Regions from separate parts of the Labilibaculum euxinicum genome, predicted to be linked through region 3. Evidence: riboswitches for the same ligand, from Rfam matches in the RefSeq annotation. Region 3 holds a riboswitch; each other region holds the start of a gene.
What was found. Region 3 has a riboswitch for thiamine pyrophosphate ahead of ACY0M5_RS06715 (TonB-dependent receptor). Riboswitches for the same ligand answer to the same signal wherever they lie in the genome.
Positions count from the first base shown of each region.

Region 1: it holds a riboswitch for thiamine pyrophosphate, as region 3 does, so the genes downstream of both, ACY0M5_RS11670 (sulfide-dependent adenosine diphosphate thiazole synthase) here and ACY0M5_RS06715 (TonB-dependent receptor) in region 3, are expected to answer to the same signal.
Region 2: it holds a riboswitch for thiamine pyrophosphate, as region 3 does, so the genes downstream of both, ACY0M5_RS14010 (class I SAM-dependent DNA methyltransferase) here and ACY0M5_RS06715 (TonB-dependent receptor) in region 3, are expected to answer to the same signal.

Region 1 covers NZ_OY782756.1:2,935,689-2,938,969, forward strand. The annotation lists gene ACY0M5_RS11660 (flavodoxin family protein) at 70-705, opposite strand; gene ACY0M5_RS11665 (nitroreductase family protein) at 865-1,695, opposite strand; TPP riboswitch at 1,805-1,897, shown strand; gene ACY0M5_RS11670 (sulfide-dependent adenosine diphosphate thiazole synthase) at 1,955-2,725, shown strand; gene thiE (thiamine phosphate synthase) at 2,727-3,281, shown strand, end outside.
Region 2 covers NZ_OY782756.1:3,495,654-3,498,934, forward strand. The annotation lists gene thiM (hydroxyethylthiazole kinase) at 1-606, opposite strand, end outside; gene ACY0M5_RS14010 (class I SAM-dependent DNA methyltransferase) at 619-1,320, opposite strand; TPP riboswitch at 1,440-1,538, opposite strand; gene ACY0M5_RS14015 (cysteine hydrolase family protein) at 1,645-2,205, opposite strand; gene ACY0M5_RS14020 (DUF6051 family protein) at 2,251-3,281, opposite strand, start outside.
Region 3 covers NZ_OY782756.1:1,589,606-1,592,886, reverse strand. The annotation lists gene ACY0M5_RS06715 (TonB-dependent receptor) at 1-1,385, opposite strand, end outside; TPP riboswitch at 1,449-1,545, opposite strand; gene trxA (thioredoxin) at 1,634-2,077, opposite strand; gene trxA (thioredoxin) at 2,337-2,696, opposite strand; gene ACY0M5_RS06700 (CCA tRNA nucleotidyltransferase) at 2,890-3,281, shown strand, end outside.

The DNA.
Region 1 (3,281 bases), 1.3 Mb from region 3:
TCGCTAAAAAAATAAAGCCATTACTCTTGTTCAGGAATAATGGCTTTTTTTCTATTGACAGTACTTATTCTATCGAATAAAACTGGTGTATATTTTCTTCTCCTGTACCGGAGCTTCTACCTTATTTTTTCCCTGATCAATTAATTGCAGCAGATAAGCCATGTTCCTACCCAAAACTCTCATAATCTGCATGCCTTCTTCATCCTGTAAAACTTCACCTGGAGTCGTTCCGTGAATTACATTCCAATAATTTGATGTCGGAACCATCATTTCTGAATAGTTGAGATAATTGTTCAGTTCGTTAAAGGTTGGCAATCCTCCCGAACGACGAACCGCAACAACCGAAGCACCAACTTTGTGGCGAAACAAATTGCCGTTTGCACCACTCACATAGAATGCCCGGTCTAAAAACGATTTCATATTTGCTCCCAAAGAGGCATAATGAACTGGTGAGCCAAGCAGAATGCCATCGGCTTCTTTCATCTTTTGAATCCATATGTTTACATCATCTCCTGTTAGTACACACTTTTCATCCTTGTTTTTAGCACACTGACCGCAGGCGATACAACCTTTTACTCCTTTATTTCCAACATGCACGATCTCTGTTTCAATACCTTGCAGTTCCAACTGCTCTGTTACTAATTTAAGGGCATGGTAAGTGTTTCCTTCTTTTTTCGGACTTCCGTTAAATGCGACTACCTTCATTTTGCAAGTTTTATTGTTTTTGTGATTTCAGATTCGTGGAAAATTGATTGGTTTACACCAATTGAAAGTGTAAAATTAAGCAGGAACTGAATACAATTGTTTTAATGAAATGTTAATAGAATAAATCTATTGTAAGTATCTCTGAGGAATACAGGCTTCTTATTTTTCAAGCTTTATCCGATTCACTTTTAAGCCTTCCGATTGAATTCCCCGGGCATATTTTACGGCAGATTTACCAAACAGCATTACATATCCAATCGTATGATCTTTTGGTATGCCAATCAGAGTGCGTAATTCAGGATCAATATCATCTATTGCCCATTTTATCATTCCGTTCCAAAGTGTTCCTATTCCGTGTGAGTTGGCTATTAATTCAAAATAACTCAATGTAATTAAACAATCTGCCATTGGTGAAGCATCAGCAGATCGGGCAGAAGCAATAATTAGGTGTGGAGCATCTCTAAAAATAACATCTATACCTTTAGTTTCCCATAATTTCTGATAGGACAGCAGGAATTGAAAGCGTTTCTCCAGTGTGCCTGATTCTCTGGCATTTTTCAGTGAATCGTACACTTTTAACCGGAATAAGTCCAAATCCTCTTTGTTGTCAATTAACGACAGTAAAACAGCATTGTCGTTATGTCCTGTTGGTGCATGCGCAGCCGTTTCAATCAGTTCCTGAATTAATTCCTTATCGATGGTTTCTTTTTTGTATTTTCGGATCGAGCGTCTTGTTTTTATCAATCTGCTGATTGCTTCAGGCTTTGGCATTTCATCTTTTGCAGAAACACTGTCTCCCGGATTTTTTCCTAATATCGAAAGTGCTGCCGTAGGACAAATGGCTAAACAATGTTGGCATTTTAAACAATTCGTCTCCTTTTCTTTTCGGATGACAGGCTTTGGATTCAATTCTATAATACCAACCGGACAATCCTGTGCACAAAGACCGCACTCAATACATTTATCTTCCTCTATTTTAAAATCTAACATTGTTTGCAAGCTTATTATTGGCAGGCAAAGATAATTTATCCCGGGAATTAATCCATAAAATATTCCCATGCGAAGAGCCTGTTCCGGGTTTTTATTTTACATTTGCATTTATATAAACTAGGGGTGCCTAACTTTAAGGCTGAGATCATACCCTTTACCTGATCAGGATAATGCCTGCGTAGGAAAGTAAAGAAAAGTCTGCTTTTTTGGAGTAGGACCGCCCCTGTTTATTACTATTATTCACTTAATAAACAATAAAATGGAGCAAATTGTATCTGCAGGAATCGTCGATTCCTATTTTAAAAAACTCAAAGAAAATTTATCGGTTGATGTGGCCATTGTCGGAGGTGGACCTTCTGGACTAATCGCATCCTATTATCTCGCAAAGAAAGACTTTAAAGTTGCTTTGTATGAAAGTAAACTGGCTCCAGGCGGAGGCATGTGGGGCGGTGCCATGATGTTTAACGAGATAATAGTTCAGAAAGATGCACTGCATATTCTTGACGAATTAAATATTTCCTATACAAACTATCAGGGAGATTATTACACGCTTGATTCTGTGCATGCAACCTCCGCTTTAATTTACCATGCTACGCAGGCAGGAGTAAAAATATTCAATTGTTCTTCTATTGAAGATGTTGTTTTTCAAAATGACAGGGTATGTGGTGTTGTTCTAAACTGGGCTTCGGTTCGCCGGGAAAAAATGCATGTCGATCCTTTGGTGATCATGGCAAAAGCAGTGGTTGATGGCACGGGGCACGATTGTGACATTGTTCGCACCTTGGAACGTAAAAACGACGTGAAGCTAAACACAAAAACAGGTAAAGTGATGGGGGAATACTCTTTGTCGATAGATGAAGCTGAGCGAACTACTGTAGAAAACACCAAAGAAGTATACCCTGGATTGTATGTATCAGGTATGGCATCGAATGGTGTTAGCGGTGGTTTTCGAATGGGACCTATCTTTGGAGGAATGCTTCTTTCCGGTGAAAAATTAGCTGGTTTAATTGCTGAAAATTTAAGTAAATAAGATGAAGGACTTTGGTTTATACATCATCATTACAAAGCCTCACTCTTCATATCGTTCCATTGCCGAATCGTGTGTTGAGCGGGGAGTCAGGATGCTGCAGCTGCGCGAAAAATCTTTATCCGATAAGGAATTAATTAAGGTTGGAAAAGAAATCAGAGACATTACCAGAGGAAGTGAAACCAGTTTTGTGATGAATGACCGTGCGGATATCGCAGCAATTTGCGAAGCTGATTGTTTACATCTCGGACAAGATGATATGAGTTTGGAAGAAGCCCGAAAAATTGTTGGAGATATGAAAATTGGTTTGTCAACTCATTCTATTCAGCAAGTGAAGGAAGCGCTTGTTCAGAAGCCTGATTACATAGGTTTTGGCCCGGTATATCCAACCAATGCAAAAGCCAAACCTGATCAACCTGTAGGCATTGAACAACTAAAGCAAGTATTGAATATGGCGACCATTCCTGTGGTGGCAATCGGAGGAATTTTTCCCGAAAACATACAGACCATTCTAAGTGCAGGAGCAAAAAATATTGCCATGGTGCGGCATTTTATGCAA
Region 2 (3,281 bases), 1.9 Mb from region 3:
CAAAACTGCTGTAGCTGTGCATCCCATTCCAGTAACTTTGGCCATCAATTGATTCCCAAAACCAACCGATTCAACTTTTATTCCATCAGTAATAAAATCAATCTCACCGCTTATAACAACAACACAATTGTTTCCAGATGCCAAAATTTTAGCTGATTCTAAAGCAACATCCGCAGCCACAGAACTATCAACTCCTTTCGTAAGCATTGTTTGATCAACTAAAGCCATTATTTCGGAAGCATTTCCCCTTATTATATTAGGCTTGCACGTTTCAATTATTCGCAAAGCACTCGATGTTCGATAAGGCGTTGCACCTGCACCTACAGGATCGAATACAACTGGTATTTTTCTTTCCCGGGCTTTTTCACCTGCAATAATCATGGATTCGACCCATTCTTCCGATAAAGTACCCATATTAATTACCAATGCTGAAGCAATATTTACCATATCTTTCACTTCGTGCAAGGCATGTGCCATTACTGGAGAAGCACCAATAGCGAGCAGAGCATTTGCAGTCGTATTCATCACTACAAAATTAGTAATATTATGAACCAAAGGAGCTTGCTCTCTGATAGCAGATAAATTTTCAATTAATTTATTACCCATTTTCATAACCGATTAGTTTTTAATTGCACAAATAGCTACATAATCACCACAATCAAATCCGTTAATTGGTTCTTCAGCCACCAGATTGGAATTTAAGGGGTGTTTGGTTAATGTCTGAGCAAATTGAAGATTATTAAAATTGGATTTCTTCAACATATCCACCTTTTCTGCAGTAGTTCTCCAATTAGCGGCTTTCACAAACTCAATAGGATAAGGGTTTCTTGGATGAACTCCTTCCAATAATGGGTGTTCCCAAGTGCCTAACGCTTTTGCCAGATTATACAAAACTCCATAAGAACTTTCTTTAGGAACATCAATAACTACAATTTTACCATCTGGACGTAGAGCATCGTAAGATTTATTAAATGCTTTTTGCAAATCGCTAATATAACTTGGCGTACCATTAAACAAAATTGTATCGTAGTTTTCCTTACCTAACTCCATCTCCTCCGCAGTGCTTATGTCCACATTAAGTCCACGTTTCCTAGCGATATCAGCCATTCCTTCCGAAGGTTCAATTCCATTTTTTATCGAAATATTGAATTCTTTTTCAAGAATTGTTTCGAACAAGCCACTTCCACAACCAACAGAGAATATATCTCCTGCATTTTCAAGAAAATGGGCAACAAGTTTTACTTCAGAATACAATACATTTTCATTTTCGAGAAACCACGCATCATAATCTGATGCGTACTTATTAAATTTAGAACTCATTTGTTATTTTTAATTAGTCAAATAATTAGTAATAATTATCTGCAAAACAAAAGGCTGTAAAAACAGAAAACCGCCTCGTACATAACGAAACGGTTCTATCTAATTACTTAGGCAAGTTAAAATCAGACGAATCATTTCCCTACGCTACTATTATGCAGATCAGGTAAAAGGGTAAAGTCTCAGCCCAAATAAATACTCAAGCACCCCTAACGACACGACAAAGGTATTAATATTTTACAATAGAATGTATTAGAAACAAATGATTTTGACTTCTGTGTGCAGTACTTAACAAATCACCCATCCTCTCTTGAGAACGCATATTTCCTAAGTATTAAATAAGATCTCTGCGGTTGCCACAATTTCAACCCTTCCTTTAGTTGGAATCAGATCACTCCAAACCCAATTGTAATGTTCAATTACTTTCTCTGCAGATAAATGGGGCCGATCCGCCGTCGTATGCGCATCTTTAACTACGGTAATATTAAAATCCTTAATCAATGCAGATTGAATTGTGGATTCTACACAAAAATCAGTTGCACATCCCGTAATCACCAATTCGCTCACGTTTAGTTCTTTCAATTTCTCTTCAAGGTCGGATTCATAAAAAGAATCATTCGCCGTTTTATATAGAACCAAATCAGATTCAGCAATGTTTAGATCATCCAGAATTTCCCACTCTTCTGTACCAGGCACAAAACAATTCTGTTTCGAACCATTGTGCTGTATGTATACTACAGGATTCCCATATTCACGAAATCCAGCGGCCAATTGATTGATTCGCTTCACAACTCCCTTTGTGTCATAACGAGGAGTTGCGGGCGTAAACGAGCCTTTTTGCATGTCGATGATTAGAAGAGCACTGGAATTTGTCTGATTTTCTTTCATTTCAACCTGTATTAAAAAAGGATTAATTTAATTTGATAATCAGATTTATTCCTGATTCAAAAAATCACAAACTTTACTAAAAACAAGATCTAAGCTTTCTTCAATATTTACAGACTCTGCCTTATTCATTGGAAATGGATTTTCATGTGAATATGAATATGGAAAATCAAGCTCTTCTACAGTAATATTAATATCTCTGGAGGCTCCTTTCAAGGTATTTTCAATCTCGTAAGTCGGAAAAACAGAATCTCCTTTTAAGGCAATCGCATAAATCTGATTTTCGGCTTTTTTAAACAAAGCTTCTCTAAAATATCTCATATTCTTGTACTCCAACATGGTATGAAATACCTTCCCTTCCATGTGATCTTCTTCAATGTAATGATGCAGAAGATTATCTTTCTTTAAAAAACTGCTGAAATGCTCAACCAAATAAGAATACAAGGTAACATTAACTTCACTATCCAGAATAAATTTAGAAACAGGAGACAAACGATTAAATACAGCACCACTGCAAAACAAACACAATTTTGTTTCACTAAAATAATTTTTGTGGTTTGTTAACTTCAGAATTTCAGCCAAAAAACCTCCGATAGAGTATGCAAAAATATCAAAACTAAAATCCTTATCGATTAATTCATGCTTGCCGCTTTTACACTCTTCAATAAATTGAATGATATCGTAATAAGTTTGCAAACCCGACCAGATAAATCTTTGCGGCATGGAATGAAGCCGCATGCTGATGGCTACATTCGATAATGAGGAACCAATAATATTTGGAAATTGTGCTTTTCGTTTTTTACTCAATTCAAACATTGCCTTTTTATCGCTCCAATGCTTTGGTGCACGCTGCATATGAAATGCGATCGGAAAAAAGACAACTGCGCTCTGTGTTTTCTCACAAATAGCTTGTCCCCACGGCAAATATTTATCCCACGTTTTTTCATTAAAGCCATGAAAGATAAATGTTAGTTTTTCTATTTTACAATCCCCTTTTGGTTTTAATATATTATAGCTGAAGTTTTTATTTTCCTCAACAACAACATCATTCATATGCACATCATCCTGTATTTTACCAA
Region 3 (3,281 bases):
GTAGAGAAAGAATGACTCAAAGAAAAAACAGTTCCATAAAAATCATTATTCAACCATTTTCTTCTGATCACATCTGTTTTGGTGATACTTTCACTTCCAATTACAATTGGATCTAATCCATATTTACTCAATTTATCGTTTGGTTTAAACTGCTCATAGTATCCTTCACCATGCGTATAATGCAAGCCAATATTCAGTTTTGTGTTTTCTGATAACAAATGAGTTAAGAATAATTGCGAATGTTTCTGCCAATAATTATCGGTTTCATTCTTGTAGGTATACAAATTGTAAGTTCTGCTATCTGAAGCTTTCATAAAATCAACAGCCTCCTGACTTAGTAACCAGTTATCTGCATATTCCTGCATTCCAGCCTCATCATTGTTTAATCTCACACTAGGAACACCATTCCATGCTTGATAAGTTTGCTCTTTTCCTGCAAAAAAATTGGCTTTAATACTTGTTTTTTCGCCATAGTATCCTCCTGAAAGAAAAACAGATTGCAAATCAGTTTTCGCTCTATCAATGTAACCATCAGAAGTAATTTTAGATAAACGTGCATCGAAAGAAAATCCATTCTTTCCTAGTCCTGTTCCAACTTTAACCGTATTTTTAAACGTATTAAATGATCCGGCAGAACTTGCAATTTCAGCATATGCTTCCGAAGCAACTTTCGAAGTTTGAAGATTTACTGTTGCACCAAAAGCAGCTGCTCCATTCGTAGATGTACCCACTCCACGCTGAATTTGAATATCTTCTACCGAAGATGCAAAATCAGGCATATTTACCCAATAAACACCATGAGATTCAGAATCGTTCAAAGGAATACCATCAATGGTTACATTAATTCGATTCGCATCAGTTCCTCTTACTCTAAATCCAGTATAACCAACTCCCGATCCGGCATCCGATGTCGTTACAAACGAAGGTGTAGACGATAAAATCATGGGAATATCCTGCCCTAAATTTCGAGCAACAATTTCGTCCTTTTTCACATTGGTGAGAGCTACTGGTGTTTTACGATCTGCACGGGTAGCAGCAACAAGAACCTCATCGGCCATAATGGCAGATGCTTCCAAATTAAAGTCAATTTCTTCTGACTTAGCCAGCTTCACTTCTTTTTGAGCACTTTCATAACCCAAAAATGAAACCACAAAACTGTAGTTTCCTTCTTTTAAATTCTGAAACCTGTATGTACCATTCGAACTGGCAACGGTTCCTAAATAAGTTCCCTTTACTGCTATTGTGGCACCCGGAAGTGCTTTTCCTGCTTTATCGGTAACTTTACCAGTTACGGTAAGTTGAGAGAATCCGATAAAACATACAAATTGCAATAAAATTAACACTGCAGCTCTGCGCAAAACACAGTTCATCTTTCTTGTAAACATTGTTTATAAGTTAAAACGTTAATAATATATTGCAATGAGGTTGTAATAAGATCAGGTTAGCGAAAAGTTAATTCGCAATTTTCCCTACGCCGGCATTATCCGGATCAGGTTTAAAGGGTATGATCTCAGCCTGTTATTTAAGGCACCCCACTGTGATTTTGCGACAAAGGTAATCGGAAATAGTTCAAAAACAAAAGAGCCGGCTAAATGCCGGCTCTTTCTAAAACCTAAACTTTCTTTTTTCAACCCTATTTAATTGATTCAGGTGCATTAACACCCAAAACATCCTTTATAGCTTTTACGAATGTTTCTTTTGGTAAAGCTCCCTGTGCCATTGTTGGCTTTCCTTTAACAGGAATAAACAAAAAACTTGGTATGCTTTTAATTCCAAATGCCCCGGAAACCATTGGCGATTTATCGGTGTCAACTTTGTAAATCTGAATGTCCTGGCCATATTCCTTTTGAAGCTCCTCAAGCACAGGCGCAACACGTTTACACGGACCACACCATGTTGCATAAAAATCAACGATTACAGGTTTATCCCCCTTAAAATTCCATTCTTTACTATTTGTAAAATCAAATACCTTCTCCTTAAAACTATTATCATCCAAGTGGATGACTTCATTTGCTGCCTGGGAAAATGCACTTAAGTTTATCATTGTTACAAAAAATGCAAAAAATATTTTTTTCATGTGTCTAAATTTGTTTTTTATTGCCAAATAGCCTGTCCCGAACTTGTTTCGGGAGAACTCGCCAACTTAGTCATCCTCATGTGTGAGAAAAGTCTTCTCATGGCGCGTTTCATCTTTGTTTCTTTACAAAGGTAACCCAACAAAAGAACACCCCCTAGTTCAACTTCTTTTTTTATTATTACTCTCTTACAAAAATGATACTTTTTTCAAAACCATCATTATTATTCAGGAGCTTTAACAAAACTTTAAGTCTCAAATATTATTCACCTACACCAAGAACTTCGGAAAACGCCTGCTTAAAGGATTCTTTTGACATAGCACCCTGTGACATTTGTGGCTGCCCATCTGTAGGAATGAACAACAAAGAGGGAATACTCTGAATTCCAAACATTGATGCCAACTCACGTTCTTTTTCAGTGTCAATCTTGTAAATATCCAGATTATCACCATACTCTTCCTGTAATTCCTCTAAAATAGGAGCAACAGCTTTACATGGACCACACCAATCCGCATAAAAATCAACCAAACAAGGTCGGTTCCCTTCAAACTTCCAATCTTTATTTTCTTCGAAATTAAATACTTTCGCTTTAAATGTCTCTACTGTCAAATGTTCTACCATAACTTATAATATTAAAATAACACAATCATTTTACATGTATAAATATATATATTTACATCTTACAATTTGTGTGCCAGATTCAAAAAATGCTTGTTTTTATAGATTCCATCTAAATAATTGTAATTTTGTCAGCGCAATGAATCAGGGATTTATGATTTTAGGCTCCTGAAGCACATGATTTAGAGTAAACTGTTTGAAAAAAAGTAAAGTGAAAGAACATTTAAAACACCCTATATTTTCAATTATTTCCAAAATTGTAACCCGTGAAAATCTCGAGAGTTATGTAATTGGAGGTTTTGTAAGAGATTTATTTTTACACCGGGAATCAAAAGATATTGATATTGTAGTTATTGGAAGCGGTATTGAACTAGCCCAAAAAGCAGCAAAAGAAGCCGGCATATCAAAAGTTTCTGTTTTTAAGAACTATGGAACGGCAATGCTAAAGTACAAAGATCTGGAAATTGAATTTGTTGGTGCCAGAAAAGAATCTTACAATCGGGATTCCAGAAACCCTATTGTTGAAGACGGCACACTCGAAGATGATCAAAAAAGACGGGACTTCACCATTAATGCTTTAGCTCTTAG